Regions from separate parts of the Erwinia sp. AnSW2-5 genome, predicted to be linked through region 3. Evidence: predicted binding sites of a transcription regulator. Region 3 holds the regulator's gene; each other region holds the start of a gene.
The links. Region 3 encodes CRP, which controls carbon source genes, mostly activating them, when cyclic AMP is high. Its sites were predicted from a motif close to ATGTGANNNNNNTCACAT; they were not measured.

Region 1 (6,253 bases), on a different contig from region 3:
TATTGTATTGTTGGTGAGTGTGATCTTCAGTTGCAGAGGTTCGCGCGGCTAATGAGAGGCTTTATCCCATTTGGGATCAGGGTTGTCATTAGTCGCGAGGATGCGAGAATGAAGGTTAGAAATCCACGGTCGGTATAAAAAACTACCGGCCCTGAAGTTAAGGAACTAATTTTGCTGAATCCGATCGTCAAAAAATTCCAGTATGGTCAGCACACCGTCACGCTTGAGACCGGTATGATGGCCCGCCAGGCAACGGCAGCCGTAATGGTAAGCATGGACGACACTGCAGTGTTCGTTACCGTTGTAGGCCGCAAAACGCCTAAACCAGGTCAGGACTTCTTCCCACTGACTGTAAACTACCAGGAGCGTACTTATGCTGCTGGTCGTATCCCGGGTAGCTTCTTCCGTCGTGAAGGCCGTCCAAGCGAAGGCGAAACACTGACCTCTCGCCTGATTGACCGCCCACTTCGCCCACTGTTCCCGGAAGGCTTCGTGAACGAAGTGCAGGTTATCGCTACCGTTGTTTCCGTTAACCCACAGGTTAACCCGGATATCGTAGCCCTTATCGGTGCTTCTGCTGCGCTGGCGCTGTCTGGCCTGCCATTCAACGGTCCAATCGGTGCAGCACGCGTCGGTTACCTGAATGACCAGTACGTACTGAACCCAACCACCGACGAACTCAAAGAGAGCAAGCTGGACCTGGTGGTTGCTGGTACCAAAGGTGCCGTGCTGATGGTTGAGTCTGAAGCTGAGCTGTTAAGCGAAGATCAGATGCTGGGTGCGGTGGTGTTTGGCCATGACCAGCAGCAGATCGTTATCGACACCATCAACGAACTGGTCGCTGAAGCAGGCAAACCACGTTGGGACTGGACGCCAGAAGCTGTCAACGAAGCGTTACACGCTCGTATTGCTGCGCTGGCTGAATCTCGTTTGAGCGATGCTTACCGCATCACTGAAAAACAGGAACGTTACAACCAGGTTGGCGTGATCAAATCTGAAACCACTGCAGCACTGCTGGCGGAAGAAGAGACCCTGGATGCTGGCGAAATCAGTGACATCCTGCACACGCTGGAGAAGAACGTTGTGCGTAGCCGCATTCTGCGCGGTGAGCCACGTATCGATGGCCGTGAAAAAGACATGATCCGTGGCCTGGATGTGCGTACCGGCGTTCTGCCACGTACTCACGGTTCAGCGCTGTTCACCCGTGGTGAGACTCAGGCACTGGTTACAGCAACACTGGGTACAGCCCGTGATGCGCAGAACCTTGACGAGCTGATGGGCGAGCGTACTGACAACTTCCTGTTCCACTATAACTTCCCTCCGTACTCTGTCGGTGAAACCGGCATGGTCGGTTCGCCTAAGCGTCGTGAAATCGGTCACGGTCGTCTGGCAAAACGCGGCGTGCTGGCAGTGATGCCAAAAGGCGACGCGTTCCCGTACACCGTACGTGTTGTGTCTGAAATCACTGAATCTAACGGCTCGTCTTCAATGGCGTCCGTATGTGGTGCTTCTCTGGCACTGATGGATGCAGGTGTACCAATCAAAGCTGCTGTAGCCGGTATCGCGATGGGTCTGGTCAAAGACAACGACAACTTTGTTGTTCTGTCTGACATTCTGGGCGACGAAGATCACCTGGGCGACATGGACTTCAAAGTAGCCGGTAGCCGCGAAGGTATCACCGCGCTGCAGATGGACATCAAAATTGAAGGTATCACCCGCGAAATCATGCAGGTGGCACTGAACCAGGCTAAGGGTGCGCGTCTGCATATCCTGAGCGTTATGGAACAGGCTATCAGCACTCCACGTGGCGATATCTCTCAGTTTGCACCACGTATTCACACCATCAAGATCAGCGTTGATAAGATCAAAGACGTGATCGGTAAAGGTGGTTCTGTGATTCGTGCGCTGACCGAAGAAACTGGCACCACCATCGAAATCGAAGATGACGGTACCGTTAAAATCGCAGCGACCGACGGTGAGAAAGCGAAATTTGCTATCCGTCGTATCGAAGAAATCACCGCAGAAATCGAAGTGGGCCGTATCTACAACGGTAAAGTGACCCGCATCGTTGACTTCGGTGCCTTCGTCGCTATCGGTGGTGGTAAAGAAGGTCTGGTACACATCTCTCAGATCGCTGATAAGCGTGTAGAGAAAGTGACTGACTACCTGCAGATGGGCCAGGAAGTGCCAGTGAAAGTACTGGAAGTCGACCGTCAGGGTCGCGTACGCCTGAGCATCAAAGAAGCCAGCGAACAGGCACAGCCTGAAGCTGAAGCTCCTGCAGCACCAGCACCTGAAGCAGAATAAACGCATTACCATTGAGTCCTCCGCATCTTCGGATGTGGGGGATTGTTATAACGCGAGGGCGGGATGGCCTCGTGAACGGCAGGCGGATGACAGGATGCTCGTCCTAATGTTTGTTTTCGGGAGTGGTAAATGAAGCCATTTTTGCGCTGGTGTATTGTTGCGACAGCTTTGACGCTGGCAGGATGCAGCAACACCGATTGGCGTAAGAACGAAGTCTTGGCGGTTCCATTGCAGCCTACGCTGCAACAGGAAGTCATTCTCGCTCGTATGGAACAAATACTTGCCAGTCGGTCATTGACCGATGATGAACGCGCACAGCTGTTATATGAGCGCGGAGTGTTGTATGATAGTCTTGGTCTGAGAGCACTGGCGCGAAATGATTTTTCACAAGCGCTGTCTATTCGACCTGATATGCCCGAAGTATTCAATTACTTAGGCATATATTTAACGCAGGCAGGCAATTTTGATGCTGCCTATGAAGCGTTCGATTCTGTACTTGAGCTTGATCCAACTTACAATTATGCGCGTTTAAATCGAGGTATCGCTCTCTACTACGGCGGAAGATTTAAACTGGCGCAAGATGATCTGCTGGCGTTTTATCAAGACGATCCTAACGATCCCTTCCGCAGCCTGTGGCTGTATCTCACAGAACGTGAGATAAACGCAGACCAGGCCAAAGTCTCGCTCAAGCAGCGTTACGACAAAGCGGTGAAGGAACAATGGGGATGGAATATTGTCGAGTTCTACCTGGGCGATATCAGCGAAAAAACGCTGACTGAACGGCTCCAGGCGGACGCAACGGATAACACCTCGCTCGCTGAACATCTCAGTGAAACCAACTTCTATTTAGGTAAGTACTACCTAAGTCTGGGGGAGAAGGACAACGCCCAAGCGTTGTTCAAGCTGACGGTCGCCAACAACGTTCACAACTTTGTTGAGCATCGATATGCATTGTTGGAGCTGGCGCTACTCGGCCAGACACAAGACGATTTATCAGAATCTGACCAGCAATAGCTGACGAACTTTTATTGCCCGAATTTTCGAAAAGTCATCATCTTAGCGGATGAGGGCCTTTTTGTTCGTCGAAACCACTAATTTGAGCCGGTTCACACTTTTTGATGAAAATGACTGAAAATTTTCACGACGAGTTATGTAGACTGGCCGCCGCAATCTAAGAGGCACGTGTACTACATGACTGATATCCAAACTACTTTTGCTGACCTTGGCCTGAACGCCGAACTCCTCGAATCACTGACCGGCATGGGCTACGTTAAGCCATCTCCAATCCAGCTTGAGTGTATTCCTCATCTGCTGGCTGGTCGTGATGTCCTGGGTATGGCACAGACCGGCAGCGGCAAAACCGCAGCATTCTCGCTGCCTTTATTACACAACATTGATTCTAACGTTAAAGCACCACAGATTCTGGTGCTGGCACCGACCCGCGAACTGGCGGTTCAGGTTGCTGAAGCGATGACCGAATTCGCCAAACACATGCGCGGCCTGAACGTGGTGGCCCTTTACGGCGGCCAGCGTTACGACGTGCAGCTGCGCGCTCTGCGTCAGGGACCACAAGTTGTTGTGGGTACACCTGGCCGTCTGCTTGACCACCTGAAACGCGGCACGTTAGATCTGTCTAACCTGCGCGGTCTGGTGCTGGACGAAGCCGATGAAATGCTGCGTATGGGCTTCATCGAAGACGTTGAAACTATCATGGCTCAGATCCCAGACAATCATCAGACTGCTCTGTTCTCTGCGACCATGCCAGAAGCGATTCGTCGTATTACCAAACGTTTCATGAAAGATCCGCAGGAAGTGCGCATCCAGTCAAGCATGACGACACGTCCTGACATCAGCCAGAGCTACTGGACTGCCTATGGCCGTAAAACCGATGCACTGACTCGCTTCCTGGAGTCTGAAGACTTTGACGCAGCAATCATCTTCGTGCGCACCAAAAGCGCCACGCTGGAAGTTGCTGAAGCGCTGGAGCGTAGCGGTTACAACAGTGCTGCACTGAACGGTGATATGAACCAGGCACTGCGTGAGCAGACGCTGGAGCGCCTGAAAGATGGTCGTCTGGACATCCTGATCGCGACAGACGTTGCTGCCCGTGGTCTGGACGTTGAGCGTATCAGCCTGGTTGTTAACTATGACATCCCGATGGACGCAGAATCTTACGTTCACCGTATCGGCCGTACTGGCCGTGCTGGCCGTGCTGGCCGTGCTCTGCTGTTCGTTGAGAACCGTGAGCGTCGTCTGCTGCGTAACATCGAACGCACCATGAAGCTGACTATTCCAGAAGTAGAACTGCCAAATGCAGAACTGCTGGGTGAGCGTCGTCTGGCTAAATTTGCTGCTAAAGTTCAGCAGCAGCTGGAAAGCAGCGATCTGGAACAGTACCGTGCTCTGCTGGCTAAAATGCAGCCGGAAGAAGAGCTGGATATCGAAACGCTGGCTGCAGCACTGCTGAAAATGGCTCAGGGCGAACGTCCACTGATCGTTCCAGCTGATGCGCCGCAGCGTCCACGCAGCCAGTTCCGTGACCGTGATGACAGCCGTGACACTCGCCGTGGTGACCGTCCGGACCGTGGTCCACGTGAACCACGCGAAGCACGCAGTGGTGAACCACGTGGTGATGCACCACGTCGTGAGCGTCGTGATGTTGGCGATATGGAAGTGTACCGCATCGAAGTTGGCCGTGATGATGGTGTTGAAGTGCGTCACATCGTTGGCGCTATCGCTAACGAAGGCGATATCAGCAGCCGTTACATTGGTAACATCAAGCTGTTCGGTACTCACTCTACTATCGAACTGCCAAAAGGCATGCCGGGCGAAGTTCTTTCACACTTCACTCGTACGCGTATTCTGAACAAACCAATGAATATGCAGCTGATTGGTGATGCACAGCCACGCAGCAATGACCGTGGTGGCGAACGTCGTCCAAGCGGCCCTGCACGTGGTGGCTTCGGCGCTGGCGCAGGTCGTGAAGGCGGCGCTCCACGCGGTGGTGCTGAAGGCGGTCGTCGTTTCAGCAATGACCGTGGCGGCGAACGTCGTCCAGGTGGCACCAGCCGTGGTCCACGCACTGAAGGCGGCGCAGCACCAACCCGTCGTCGTGATGCGTAATCACTGATGCCCAATAAAAAACCAGCCTTCGGGCTGGTTTTTTTATGTCTGCGGTTTGGGTGACGTGGTTACTGGCGCACCTTCAATATTTACAGCGCGTTACGTGCCTGCATTGCCAGCTCAAAGGAGTAGAGGCGTGCCTGAGCATCAAAGATCTGCCCATTAACCATCACTTCATCCGCCTGCGTTTCTCGCATTAGTGTCGCCAATCCCTGACGAACTTTCTCTTTATCGCCAACCACCGACATACTCAGCGCCTGCTGCACGCCGTACTGCTCGGACGGTGACCACAGATTATCCATATTTTCCACCGGTGCAGGCAGCGGGCCAGGTTTGCCACGGCGCAGGTTAATAAACTGCTGCTGCATGGAGGTAAACAGGAAGCGGGCATCGCGTTCGCTGTCGGCGGCGACAACGTTAACGCACACCATCGCGTACGGCTTCTCCAGCCGCTCTGATGGTTTAAAGTTGTCGCGGTACAGATCCAGCGCCTGTAACAACATTTCTGGTGCAAAATGGGAGGCGAAAGCGAACGGCAAGCCCATCTGGGCCGCCAGTTGAGCGCTGTAAAGGCTGGACCCGAGCAGCCAGACGGGAATTTTCAGCCCTGTCCCCGGAACGGGCTGGACAATCGGCATCTCATCGCCGGAATGATCAAACCAGCGGACCAACTCAGCCACATCTGCGGGGAAGTTATCGACGTGACCCGCCATATGACGGCGCAGCGCCAGCATCGTACGCTGGTCTGAACCGGGAGCGCGGCCCAGCCCAAGATCGATACGGCCAGGATAAAGTGACTCCAGCGTACCAAACTGTTCTGCAA
Region 2 (6,253 bases), on a different contig from region 3:
CAGCATCGTGCGCGAACAGGGTAACGGCCAGTCACGCACGCTGGGCGCGGTGATGAACCGTGCGCTATACCCGGCACTGGATCCACTGCAAAGCCTGACCCGCGAAGAGAAAATCGCCCTGCTGCATCGCGTTGACAGCGCCGCACGCGCCGCCGACAAACGCGTACAGGAAGTGTCTGCCAGCCTGACAGGTGTTTATGAACTGGTGCTGGTTGCGGCAACCGATGGCACGCTGGCCGCCGATGTGCGTCCTCTGGTGCGTCTCTCGGTGAGTGTTCAGGTGGAAGATAACGGCAAGCGTGAGCGCGGTGCCAGCGGTGGCGGTGGACGCTTTGGCTATGAGTTCTTCCTGGCGAATGAAGACGGTGAAGTGCGCGCCGAAGCCTGGGCGCGTGAAGCCGTGCGTATGGCACTGGTAAATCTGAATGCGGTCGCGGCACCGGCAGGCACCATTCCAGTAGTACTGGGCGCAGGCTGGCCGGGTGTGCTGCTGCACGAGGCGGTGGGTCACGGTCTGGAAGGCGATTTCAACCGTCGTGGAACGTCCGTGTTCAGCGGCCAGATGGGGCAGCTGGTGGCCTCTGAACTCTGTACGGTGGTGGATGATGGCACCATCGAAGGGTTGCGCGGCTCGCTGGCAGTCGATGACGAAGGCGTGCCGGGTCAGTACAATGTATTGATTGAAAACGGTATTTTGAAAGGCTATATGCAGGATAAGCTCAATGCGCGCCTGATGGGCGTGGCGCCTACCGGGAACGGTCGTCGTGAATCCTATGCACATCTGCCGATGCCGCGTATGACTAACACCTACATGCTGGCAGGCAAGTCGACGCCGCAGGATATTATCGAAAGCGTGGAGTACGGTCTGTATGCGCCAAACTTCGGCGGCGGCCAGGTGGATATCACCTCGGGTAAATTTGTGTTCTCCACCTCGGAAGCTTACCTGATTGAAAACGGTAAGGTGACGAAGCCGGTGAAAGGCGCAACGCTGATCGGTTCCGGTATTGAAGCGATGCAACAGATTTCAATGGTGGGTAATGACCTGGCACTGGATAAAGGCGTCGGGGTCTGTGGTAAAGAGGGCCAGAGCCTGCCTGTTGGCGTGGGCCAGCCTACGTTGAAGCTGGACAAACTGACCGTCGGCGGCACAGCCTGACAGGCGTAGTGGGCAGACAGGTCTGACCCTGGGCGAGGCATGCCTCGCCCCTACGATATTTCTGCGTTATGTACGAAACTCCTGGTAAATCTCCGCCACCTTATCGAAATACGCGATCAGATAGTTAATGCACACCTGCACCTTTAGCGGCAATTTGTCTTTCTGGGTGTAGAGCGCATAGACCGGACGCGGCACCGACTGATAATGCCCGAAGAGGATCTCCACCTTCCCGGCATTAATCTCATCAATAATCCACATCAGCGGTACATAGGCGATACCGGTTCCCGATTTCAGCCAGCGGATCAGTGTCTGTGAGTCATTGGTGGCAAATCGGCCCTGAGGTGAGAGACGAATCGACGTGCCTTCCGGTGAGGTCAGCTCAAAATCGTTGTCCATGCGTACGCTGTACTCCAGCCACGAATAGTTACTGATATCGGAAGGTTTCTCCGGCGTGCCATTTTGCGCAAGATAACTTTTAGCAGCACAGACCACCATCGGCATGGAGCCCAGCCGTGTTGAAAACAGGCTTGAGTCTTGCAATGCACCGACCCGGATCACCAGATCCAGCCCGTCCGCAATAAGATCCGGTGCCGGGATCCCCGTGACCAGGTTAACCGTGAGTCCCGGATACTCCTTCAGCATCTCTTCCGTCATGGGCGCCAGCAAATTTTGCGACATGGTTGAAGAGCTGCCGATGCGCAGCGTGCCAACCGGCGTATTATTAAATGCCCACAGTTGTTCATGCACCTGTTGCGCCTCGGACATCATGCGGCGGCAGCCTTGAAAGTAGATCTTTCCGGCCTCGGTCAGCCCCAGGCTGCGCGTACTGCGGTTGAGCAGCTTCACCTGAAGTTCATTTTCCAGCCTGGCGACAATCTGGCTGACGGCCGACACGCTTAACTGCATCTGTTGTGCTGCTGCGGTAAATGAACCCAGTTCAACGACTTTTGCGAAAACGGTCATGCCCTTCAGTCTTTCCATTATTAATCCTGGCTTAAAAGTGATTTAGATCGCATTTGGTAGATAACTTATAGTCAGGCGCGTTACTATAGTCATGTCAGGTTATCGACCTGTCGCCCCGCGTATGACAATGCTGCCCCTGAATAGACTATTATTCAATTGGCTTTGGTGCTGATTAGCGTCTGACTGTCTCCATGTCACCTGATCATCTTTTGCATACATAATCCCCCAGTAACCGGGAGGAGAGCGGGTTGTGGCAGCGAGTGACCTGGTACGGTATCAACAAGGATAAAAGATGAGTGTACTTCCGGTTGTCGTGGTGTTCGGGATGTCATTCCCACCCATTTTTTTTGAAATAATTGTGTCGCTGATCGTGTTCTGGCTGGTCCGCCGTCTGATCACGCCAACCGGGATCTATGATCTGGTCTGGCATCCGGCGCTGTTTAATACGGCATTGTACTGCTGCCTGTTCTATTTGGTATCCCGATTGTTCGTCTGAGGTCATAGTGAAAGCTCTAACAAGAAAAATTGCCCGTTTCGCCATTACCCTGCTGCTGGTGATCATCGCGATTGTCCTGATTTTCCGCGTCTGGGTGTTTTATACCGAATCCCCGTGGACGCGTGACGCTAAATTCACCGCTGATGTTGTGGCGATTGCGCCTGATGTCAGCGGTCTGATCACCGACGTTCGCGTCCGTGATAACCAACTGGTGCAGAAAGACCAGGTGTTGTTCACCATCGACCAGCCACGTTACCAGAAAGCACTGGAAGAGGCGGAGGCGGATGTGGCCTACTACCAGGCGGTGTTGAGTGAGAAGCGCCGTGAAGCTGCGCGCCGCAATCAGCTGGGCATCTCGGCCATGTCGCGTGAAGCGATTGACCAGGCCAACAGTGATTACCAAACCACTGAACACCAGCTGGCGAAAGCCGTCGCTTCTCGCGACCTGTCGAAGCTGGACCTGGAGCGCACTACAGTAAAAGCACCCGCCGCAGGCTGGGTTACCAACCTGAATGTCTATACGGGTGAATTTATTACCCGCGGATCGACGTCGGTGGCGCTGGTGAAGCAGAACTCCTTCTATGTGCTGGCCTACCTGGAAGAGACCAAGCTGGACGGCATCCGTCCTGGTTACCGCGTCGAGATCACGCCACTTGGCAGCAACCATGTGCTGCACGGCTCGGTTGACAGTGTGGCCGCTGGTGTGACCAACAGCAGCAGCACGGTTGATGGTAAAGGTATGGCAACGATTGACTCCAACCTTGAGTGGGTGCGTCTGGCACAGCGTGTGCCGGTGCGGATTCACCTCGACCAGCAGCCGGGTAACCTCTATCCGTCGGGCACTACCGCGACCGTGGTAGTGACGGGGGCACAAGATCGTCAGGATAAAGATATGTCGCCGCTGATGAAGCTGATGCATCGCCTGCGCGAGTTTGGCTGAGGCGGGGCGAATGATGCAGTGGTATCGTCTGCGTTTTCCCATCAAACTGACATTTGCCATCTTACTGGCGCTGTTTGTTGGGTTTGAATTTAATCTGGAAACCCCGCGCTGGGCGGTAATGACGGCGGCTATTGTTGCCGGGGGCACTGCGTTTGCTGCCGGGGGCGACCCTTTCTCCGGCGCGCTGCGCCATCGCGGCATGTTGCGTATCATCGGCACCTTTATTGGTTGTATTGCCGCCGTGGTGATCATGGTGGCCACCATTCGTGCGCCGGTGGTGATGCTGCTGCTGTGCTGCATCTGGGCGGGTGTTTGCGTGTGGATCTCCTCACTGATTAAAGTGGAGAACTCCTATGCACTCGGCCTGGCTGGTTACACCGCTCTGATCATCGTCGTCACCGTCGATGCTAACGGTTCACTGCTGCTGGCTCCGCAATTTGCCGTTGAACGTTGCAGTGAAATCATCATCGGTATTGTCTGTGCCATTCTGGCGGATATGCTGTTTTCACCGCGATCCATCAAGCAGGATATTGACCGGGAAATTGATGCCCTGCTGGTGGAGCAGTACCGGCTGATGCAGCTCTGCGTGTCGCATGCAGACAAAGATGAAGTGGATAAATGCTGGGCGGGACTGGTACGCCGCACCACCGCGCTGAACGGTATGCGCACCCATCTGATGATGGAGTCGGGCCGCTGGCAGAAAGTGGAGCGTCGTCTGCGGGTGTTGAATACGCTGTCACTGACGTTGATTACCCAGGCCTGTGAAACCTTCCTGATCCAAAACACTCGTCAGGAGTATGTCCCTTCGCAGTTCCATCTGTTCTTCGAAAAGCCGGTCAATAATATTGCGGATATCCACAAGCGGATGAAAGTGATGCGCCGGGTGATTGCCGTCAGCGGCAGTAAAAATACGCCCACGACCATCCGTAGCTGGGTGGGGGCGGCCAGTCGCTATCTGCTGCTGCTGAAAGGGGTTCACACCAATAGCAGCATCAGCCGGATCGAAGAAGAGATCCTGAATGCGGAACCCATCGTTAAAATGCGTTCGGCTGAGAGCCGCCATGCTATGGTCAACGGATTACGTACTTTTGTCGCCATTGCTGTGGGGGCGCTGTTCTGGCTGTGGACCGGTTGGACCTCCGGCAGTGGTGCGATGGTGATGCTGGCGGTGATTACCTCACTGGCGATGCGTATGCCGAATCCGCTGATGGTGGCGAAAGACTTCCTCTACGGCATGATCGTGGCGATCCCATTGGGGGCGCTGTATTACATGGTGGTGATGCCGAATACCCAGCAAAGTATGCTGTTGCTGTGTATCGCGTTAGGGCTGATCGCTTTTATCTGCGGCATTCTGATCCAGCGGCGTCAGATTGGTACGCTGGGGGCGTTGGTGGGGACAATCAATATCCTGACGCTGGATAACCCGATGAAGTTTGAAGTCAGCCTGTTTATCGATAGCGCCCTTGGTCAGGCCATCGGCTGCTTTGTTGCTTTGCTGGTGATCCTGCTGATACGCGATACATCGAAAGCACGCGTCGGACGGACTCTGCTTAACCGCCTGATGTATGCCGCTGTTTCGGCGCTGACGACGAACCCGGCGCGGCGCAAAGAGAATCACTTGCCTGCGCTGTATCAGCAACTCTTTATGCTGCTGAATATCTTCCCCGGTGACATCGACAAGTACCGGCTGGCGCTGACGCTGATCATTGGTCACCAACGTATGCGTGATGCTGATGTGCCCGTGAATGCCGATCTCTCTGCGTTCCACAAGCAGATGCGCCATACCGCAGACCGGGTGATCTCCTCCAGCAGTGAAATCAAAAAACGCCATTACTTTGAACGCCTGCTGGCTGAGTTTGAGATCTATCAGCAAAAACTGGAACAGTATGACGCACCGATCGGTGTGACTGAGCCGGTTGCCCGACTGGCTGCGATGCTGAAAAAATACCAGAATACCCTGATCGAGATCTGATCACCTCGCTGGCAGCATCTGCTGTCAGCGCCTTACCCTGCCGGATCCCTTCCTCTGATGCCACTCCGTCATAAAACGACCGCCATTTGCCATCTATACTTATTGGCGTTGTGTGTCCTGCGGAGCTGCCAGCATGAGAAAAGAGAGTTTCGATTTTAATGTGATTGTCGACCAGGCGCATTTCTATCGCCAGTTCAGTGAGCGGTTTGCATTAACGGCGAGTGTGATAAGCGATTTGGATAGCTTGTGGGATGCCATCATTCAGCCGCAGGTGCCGCTACCGCTGGAGATTGAGTTTATTCATCTGGGAAGTGGTCAGAAACGACGATATGGCGCACTGATTTTGCTATTTGATGAAGCGGAAGAGGAGCTGGAGGGCCAGCTCCGCTTTAACGTCAGGTAGACGGGCAAAAAAAAGGCCCCGGCGAACGGGGCCAAAAAGGTCGTCTGGCCTGCCCATCATGGGCAGTGCATTGACGAGGAATTACTTATAGAGCTCGGCGGTTGCGTGCCAGCTGTCCTGATTACGTGCTTCAATAATGCGATAAGCACTGGCACCTTCACGGTCAGCTTTCTGTGACAGCTGCTGACGAATATCCGACGGTGTACCCGCCACGCCACTCAACGTAATTGTCCCCGCAGATTGCAGATTTTCAGCCTGTTGGCTGTTGACCAGCTGTGCAGCAGATGCGCCAAAGCTGACGACAGAGAACAGACCCAATGCAG
Region 3 (6,253 bases):
GATTATCGGGGTGCTGACGGGAGATTTTCTCCAGTGCCTGAAGCTGTTTTTCCATCGTGAAACGTTCAGGGAAGCGGTGGTAGAGGATATCGTCAGCCAGTACCCGCAGGCGGGTGGCAATCGTCTGCGCATTCCAGCGGATCACCGCCTCGGCGTGGCTCTGCTCCACCAGCTTTTGCACTTCCTCCGGCTGGTGCAGGCTAACGGCAATATGCTCCTGCAAATCCAGTGCGACCTGAAATGCACGCGTCAGACGCTGATAATGGCTGTCGCGACTGGCGGCCAGCATATGCATCTGCTGGTAACAGGTGTTAATCAGGTCGACGGCTTTCTGCTGGCGGACCAGCAGCGGCGGCAGGGCGGTTTGGGGATCGGTCAGCTGGGTTAACAGGCTGTATTTCGCTTCGCAATAATCAGCCAGTTCATGATAGAGCAGGCTGAGGGTTTCGCGCATCGGCTGCTCTTTCCACAGCCAGAACCAGAACCAGTTAAATGCGCCATACCAGACGGTGCCGAGAATAAACAGCAGCGGTGGCTGCCACATGGGCATGCGCCCGGCCAGGCTGAGTGTGAAGATAGCGGCAATCAACGATGCCGGAAGCAGGCGCGCGTGCAGCGGGCTGATCTCACCAGTCACGCCAAGCAAGAGTGCCATGACCAGCAGGATCACGGGCAGTGGCACCGCTTCGGCCCCGGCGTACTGAATCAAAAAGCTACTGAAGGCAAACAGGCAACCGCCGACGATCAGGCGTTTAAAGAAGCGTTTGTGCGGGGTATCAAGGCCGGCATTATTACAACAGGCGGGGACTAATGAGAACAGCAGGCCATTTTGCAGGTTGCCCAGCATCCAGCCGATCGCCACGGGTAAACAGAGCACCAGCGTTTGCCTGAGTGCGTAGTTAACTTCCGGGTGATAGATAATTCTCCGCCACATGAGCCACACCAAATAAAAAACGGCGCGACTGAGGGTCGCGCCGTGGGTTCAGAGCCGGTTAACGAGTGCCGTAAACAACAATGGTTTTACCATGTGCGGAGATCAGGTTCTGATCTTCCAGCATTTTCAGAATACGACCCACCGTTTCGCGGGAGCAGCCGACGATCTGGCCGATCTCCTGACGGGTGATTTTGATCTGCATTCCATCCGGGTGCGTCATGGCATCCGGTTGTTTTGCCAGATTCAGCAACGTCTGGGCAATGCGTCCGGTCACATCAAGGAAAGCTAAATTGCCCACTTTCTCTGATGTCACTTGCAGGCGACGCGCCATCTGTGAAGACAGGCGCATCAGAATGTCAGGATTCACCTGAATCAACTGACGGAATTTTTTGTAGGAAATTTCAGCCACTTCACAGGCTGTTTTCGCACGTACCCACGCACTACGCTCCTGACCTTCTTCAAACAGGCCCAGTTCGCCAATGAAGTCGCCCTGATTGAGGTAGGAGAGGATCATCTCTTTGCCTTCTTCATCCTTGATTAACACCGCTACCGATCCTTTAACGATGTAATAGAGGGTTTCCGCCTTCTCACCCTGATGAATCAGAGTGCTTTTGGATGGATATTTGTGAATATGGCAATGTGACAGGAACCATTCGAGTGTAGGGTCTGTTTGCGGTTTGCCGAGAACCATTCGCTGTTATCCTCTGTTGTAATCGTGCCTAAATATACCCTGAATTCTGCGTCCTTCAGAGGCGTTGCCGCTGAACTGAAACACGAAATATTTGTGGGTATCAGGGTATGTATCCCTGCAAGGCGTTGAAATATTCAAGCGTTCCCATAGGAAAATTATACGGGCCTCTGTTAAGAGCATGGCTCGTGCTGTCGTCCCGTTTTTACCGTGCATTGTTATGCCAGTAAAATATTGCAGCTTCGTTTGTAGCACAGCTTTACAAGACTGTCTTCTGTTGTCTCGCTTCAGCATAGTTCTAAAACGGCAGCGTTGCCGTTTTTGTTAGTGCAGCGTACTCTGCGGTAACTGAATCAATGAGAGGATTTTGTGATGCAAGCACGCGTTAAGTGGGTTGAAGGGATGACGTTTTTGGGCGAATCCTCATCCGGCCATCAGGTTTTGATGGATGGTAATGCCGGGGATAAAGCGCCCAGCCCGATGGAAATGGTGCTGATGGCGGCTGGGGGATGCAGTGCTATTGATGTGGTGTCTATTCTGCAGAAAGGCCGCCACGATGTTGCTGATTGTGAAGTCAAACTGACCTCGGAACGTCGTGAAGAGGCACCGCGAATTTTCACCCATATTAACCTGCACTTTATTGTCAGTGGCAAAGCGCTGGGCGATAAAGCGGTGTCACGTGCGGTCGATCTCTCTGCTGAGAAATATTGCTCGGTGGCGATCATGCTGGGGAACGCAGTGAAAATTAGCCACAGCTTTGAGGTTATCGACCTCGCCTGATTCAGGTGAGCTGCTTGCATGCCTGACGGATTAGCATCAGCAAGCGCTGCGCGCTGGCGGTGAGTGGAGATTGCTTTGGCCACACAGCGGCATAGTGCAGTGAAGGGAGCGCCGGGATGGCGAGTGCCCGCAGTGTGGAATTAAACCGGATCAACAGCGGGTGTGGCAGCAACATAAGATAGTTTGCCTGCTGCACCAGCTGTAACCCGTGCGAGAGTGAATGCGTATAGACAGGCGGCTGCTCCAGCTGTTGAAAGAAAGTCGCCAGATGCGCGTCCAGCCTGACGGCCACCTCGCTCTCTTCTCCGGCGAAAAGCCACTTACTCCCTCTCAATTGTTGCAGATCGTTCGTCTGTACCTGCGGGTGATGTCGGTTCGCCACAACATTCAGTGAGGTCTTAAATAACGGTTGTATCGCCAGCCCGTCCGGTAACACCTCAGGTTGCGGAGAAACCGCAAAATCGAGTTCACCCGCTAACAGCTGAGAGGGCAGGCTGCGATCCTGGACATACAGGCGGGTCAACGGCAGCTGCTGATGGAATTGTTCCAGTACCTCAGGCAGCACTGTCAGTGACAAAATGTCATTCAGTGCCACTTTCACGACGCTATGTTGCGTGTGGAGAAAACGGATTTCATCACCTGCCCGTTTTAACTCCTCAAGGATCCTCCGTGAGCGCACGACAAACAGCTGGCCGCTTGGCGTCAGCGTAATGCCCAGCGGACTGCGCACGAACAGTGAGGTTTCCAGCATATATTCCAGCTCTTTTAAGGTCCGGCTGATGGCGGGCTGAGATTGTCCCAGCATGCGTGCTGCGGCCCGAATACTGCCCTGATTGACCACTTCCTGAAATATCCGTAGCTGCTGCATTTTTGGTAAATACCGCATATTTGCTCCTTCCCTGATGCCCGGCCGTTATCACCACACTAAAAAATTCATCTTATGTTGCTGCCTTAAATCCACGATGTTGTTAAGCAGAGTCTGCTTACCTGCATGGCGGTGCAATACTTTTTTTAAATGTGGTTAATGGTAATTCAATGATTTTTATCAGTTATTAGGGGAGTGACTAATGAAGATTACATCACGTTTTCTGACGCTGTTCCTGCTATTTACGGGCTATGTACTTGTCTATATAGATAAAACAGTGATTGGGTTTGCTCTGTTGCCGATACGTGATGAGTTTCACCTCACGCCTCAACAAGTGGGTTATATCAGCGGCATCTTTTTTCTGTCCTATGCATTATCTCAGTTCCCAGCAGGGTGGTTAAACGATCGGCTGGGCTATCGGCGTGTGCTTATCCTTTCCCTGTCAATAGTGGCACTGTGCGCGCTTCTGTTTGGCTGGCTGGGTACCAGTCTGAGCCTGCTGATGGTATTTCGTTTTATGGCGGGGATCGGGCACTCAGGTTACCCCAGCGCCAGCGCAAAAGCCGTCTCATCAAATTTCGCTGTGCATCACCGTACGTTTGCACAATCGGTGCTGCTTTCCACAGCGGGATTAGCGATGGCCGTCGGGCCTTTGCTGGCGGTATGGGCACTCCATCGCACTGACTGGCACCATGCATTTCTCATTCTGGGAGGGCTGGTCGCGATCGCGGCGGTCAGTATGGGATTGCTGTTACCTGCGGCGGTCCTCCCCCCTGATGGTACGCCCCGCATTGCCCGTGCCAGCCTGTGGCATAGCCTGCGCCAGCCGCTTTTCTGGCAACTTTTCATGGCAAATTTTCTGATAAATATCCCGTTATATAGCTTACTGAGCTGGCTACCGAGCTTTCTGGTGCAGCGCGATCATCTGGATCTCCCGACTATTGGCGGAATCATGAGTCTCTCCGGTATCGGATGCTGCTTGTCATCACTGGCCAGTGGCTGGTTTGTCGGGCGTTATATGGCCGGGCGTGAGCCTTGGGTTATTTGTGTTGCCACGTTGGTGGCTGCGGTTGCCATGATGGCAGTCTATGTCTGGGACTCGACGATGGTGACGATGTGGATGTTGTTCCTCTGCAATATCGCCATGATCTGTGCATTTGTTACCTGCTTCACTCTGCCAATGAAGCGTTTTCCCCCTGACATGATCGGTTCTGTTATTGGTTTATTAAACGCGGGTGGCGTGCTGGGTGGCTTTGTTGGGCCGGTCGCGATGGGCTATTTACTGGCGGCTGGAGAGGGGAGTTATCTGACTTCTTTCCTGTTTCTCATGTTATCGACCGTGCTGGCGGGTCTGATCCTTCTTCCCAACCAGCAGGGGCAATGTTGTCAATCAATCCAGGAGTGATGATGAATACCAGGAATTTGATTAAGGATGTCGAATCAATGGTGCTGCAATGGCGCCGTCATATTCATGCTAACGCCGAGCTTTCTTTTCACGAGCAGGGCACGGCAGATTACGTGGCGGCTGAACTGGCAAAATTTGGCCCGCTAACGCTCACCCGACCCACGCCGAATAGCGTGATTGCTGAGCTTGCCGGGCCGCATGGCGATCGCTGTATTGCATTGCGTGCCGATATGGATGCGTTGCCGATTGAAGAGCTGAATCAGGAGCCATTTACCTCGCGCAATCGTGGGGTGATGCATGCCTGCGGACATGATGCTCATACGGCAATGCTGATGGGGGCTGCATGGGTGCTGTGCCAGCAGCAGGAGAAGATCGTCGGTAAAGTTCGCTTTATCTTTCAGCATGCGGAAGAGGTGCCGCCGGGCGGGGCCAGCGAGCTGATCACACTCGGTGTACTGGAAGACGTATCAATGATCTTTGGTCTGCATGTGTTTCCTGGCTTGCCCACCGGGCAGGTCGCGATAAAAGAGGGTGTATTCAGCGCGGCGAGCGATAACTTCGATGTGATCCTGCAAGGTAAAGGTTCCCATGCGGCGATGCCGCAGCAGAGTATCGATCCGCTGGTGATGGGCACGGGTGTGGTTCAGGCGTTGCAACAGATCGTGTCACGCAGGCTGGATGCTAACGATGGGACCGTGCTGACGGTGGCGAGTTTCCTGGCCGATGGCGGTTACAATGTGATCCCCGATAAAGTCCATCTGCGCGGTACGTTGCGCACACTAAGCCAGCACAACCGCAACGCGGTGCCGAAGATGATGTCGCAATTGCTGGATGGTATGACGCAGGCCGTTGGGGGCAGTTATGCGCTGAAATGGACACCGGGTTACACCACAGGCGTGAATCACCCAGAAGCCTGCCAGATAGCGAGGGAGATCGTGATTGCCATGCAGGGGACAGAGGCGTTACAGAACATGCATCATCCGATGTTCGGCTGTGAGGACTTCTCTGCCTATCAGCAGGTGGTGCCGGGATGCTTCCTGTGGGTTGGGTCTGGCAATAAGAAAAAAGGGGCCTGCTGGGGACTGCATAACCCTCATTTCCGTCTTGACGAAGATGTCCTGAAAATTGGCGTCAGCCTGCATGTTGGCATTATTCATCACCTGCTGATGCAGTAACTGCGTTTGCCCGGAATGGGGTCAGCCGATTTTTTTCCCTTCAATCAGGCGTTTGACCAGTGGCCCCATAATCAGCTCCATCGCCAGCCCCATTTTTCCACCCGGCACCACCAGGGTTTTGATATGGGAGATAAATGAGCCCTGCAACATGGAGAGAAGATAGGGGAAATCGATATCTTCCAGCCCCTGGAAGTGGATGACGACAAAGCTTTCATCCAGAGACGGGATACCGCGTGCCGCAAAGGGGTTAGAGGTGTCCACCGTGGGTACGCGCTGGAAGTTAATATGGGTGCGGGAGAACTGTGGCGTAATAAAGTTAATGTAGTCCTCCATTGATCGCACCACAGAGTCCATGACGGCTTCACGTGAGTGACCGCGTTCACCGGTGTCGCGCACCAGTTTCTGA

Region 1: the regulator CRP is predicted to act here: its motif matches at 3,402-3,419, upstream of yrbN (protein YrbN).
Region 2: the regulator CRP is predicted to act here: its motif matches at 2,155-2,172, upstream of aaeR (HTH-type transcriptional activator AaeR).

The regions. Positions count from the first base shown of each region.
Region 1 covers NZ_JBJGXA010000051.1:26,997-33,249, forward strand. Annotated here, with positions in the region: gene pnp (polyribonucleotide nucleotidyltransferase) at 172-2,307, shown strand; gene nlpI (lipoprotein NlpI) at 2,437-3,321, shown strand; gene yrbN (protein YrbN) at 3,426-3,482, shown strand; gene ACFL9S_RS23115 (DEAD/DEAH family ATP-dependent RNA helicase) at 3,499-5,430, shown strand; gene ACFL9S_RS23120 (luciferase-like monooxygenase) at 5,520-6,253, opposite strand, start outside.
Region 2 covers NZ_JBJGXA010000004.1:35,549-41,801, reverse strand. Annotated here, with positions in the region: gene tldD (metalloprotease TldD) at 1-1,156, shown strand, start outside; gene aaeR (HTH-type transcriptional activator AaeR) at 1,223-2,137, opposite strand; gene aaeX (p-hydroxybenzoic acid efflux pump operon protein AaeX) at 2,412-2,615, shown strand; gene aaeA (p-hydroxybenzoic acid efflux pump subunit AaeA) at 2,623-3,555, shown strand; gene aaeB (p-hydroxybenzoic acid efflux pump subunit AaeB) at 3,569-5,527, shown strand; gene ACFL9S_RS04355 (hypothetical protein) at 5,661-5,930, shown strand; gene yhcN (peroxide/acid stress response protein YhcN) at 6,012-6,253, opposite strand, start outside.
Region 3 covers NZ_JBJGXA010000001.1:335,707-341,959, forward strand. Annotated here, with positions in the region: gene ACFL9S_RS01445 (YccS/YhfK family putative transporter) at 1-934, opposite strand, end outside; gene crp (cAMP-activated global transcriptional regulator CRP) at 993-1,625, opposite strand; gene ACFL9S_RS01455 (OsmC family protein) at 1,995-2,402, shown strand; gene ACFL9S_RS01460 (LysR substrate-binding domain-containing protein) at 2,404-3,288, opposite strand; gene ACFL9S_RS01465 (MFS transporter) at 3,470-4,672, shown strand; gene ACFL9S_RS01470 (amidohydrolase) at 4,675-5,847, shown strand; gene ACFL9S_RS01475 (phosphoribulokinase) at 5,869-6,253, opposite strand, start outside.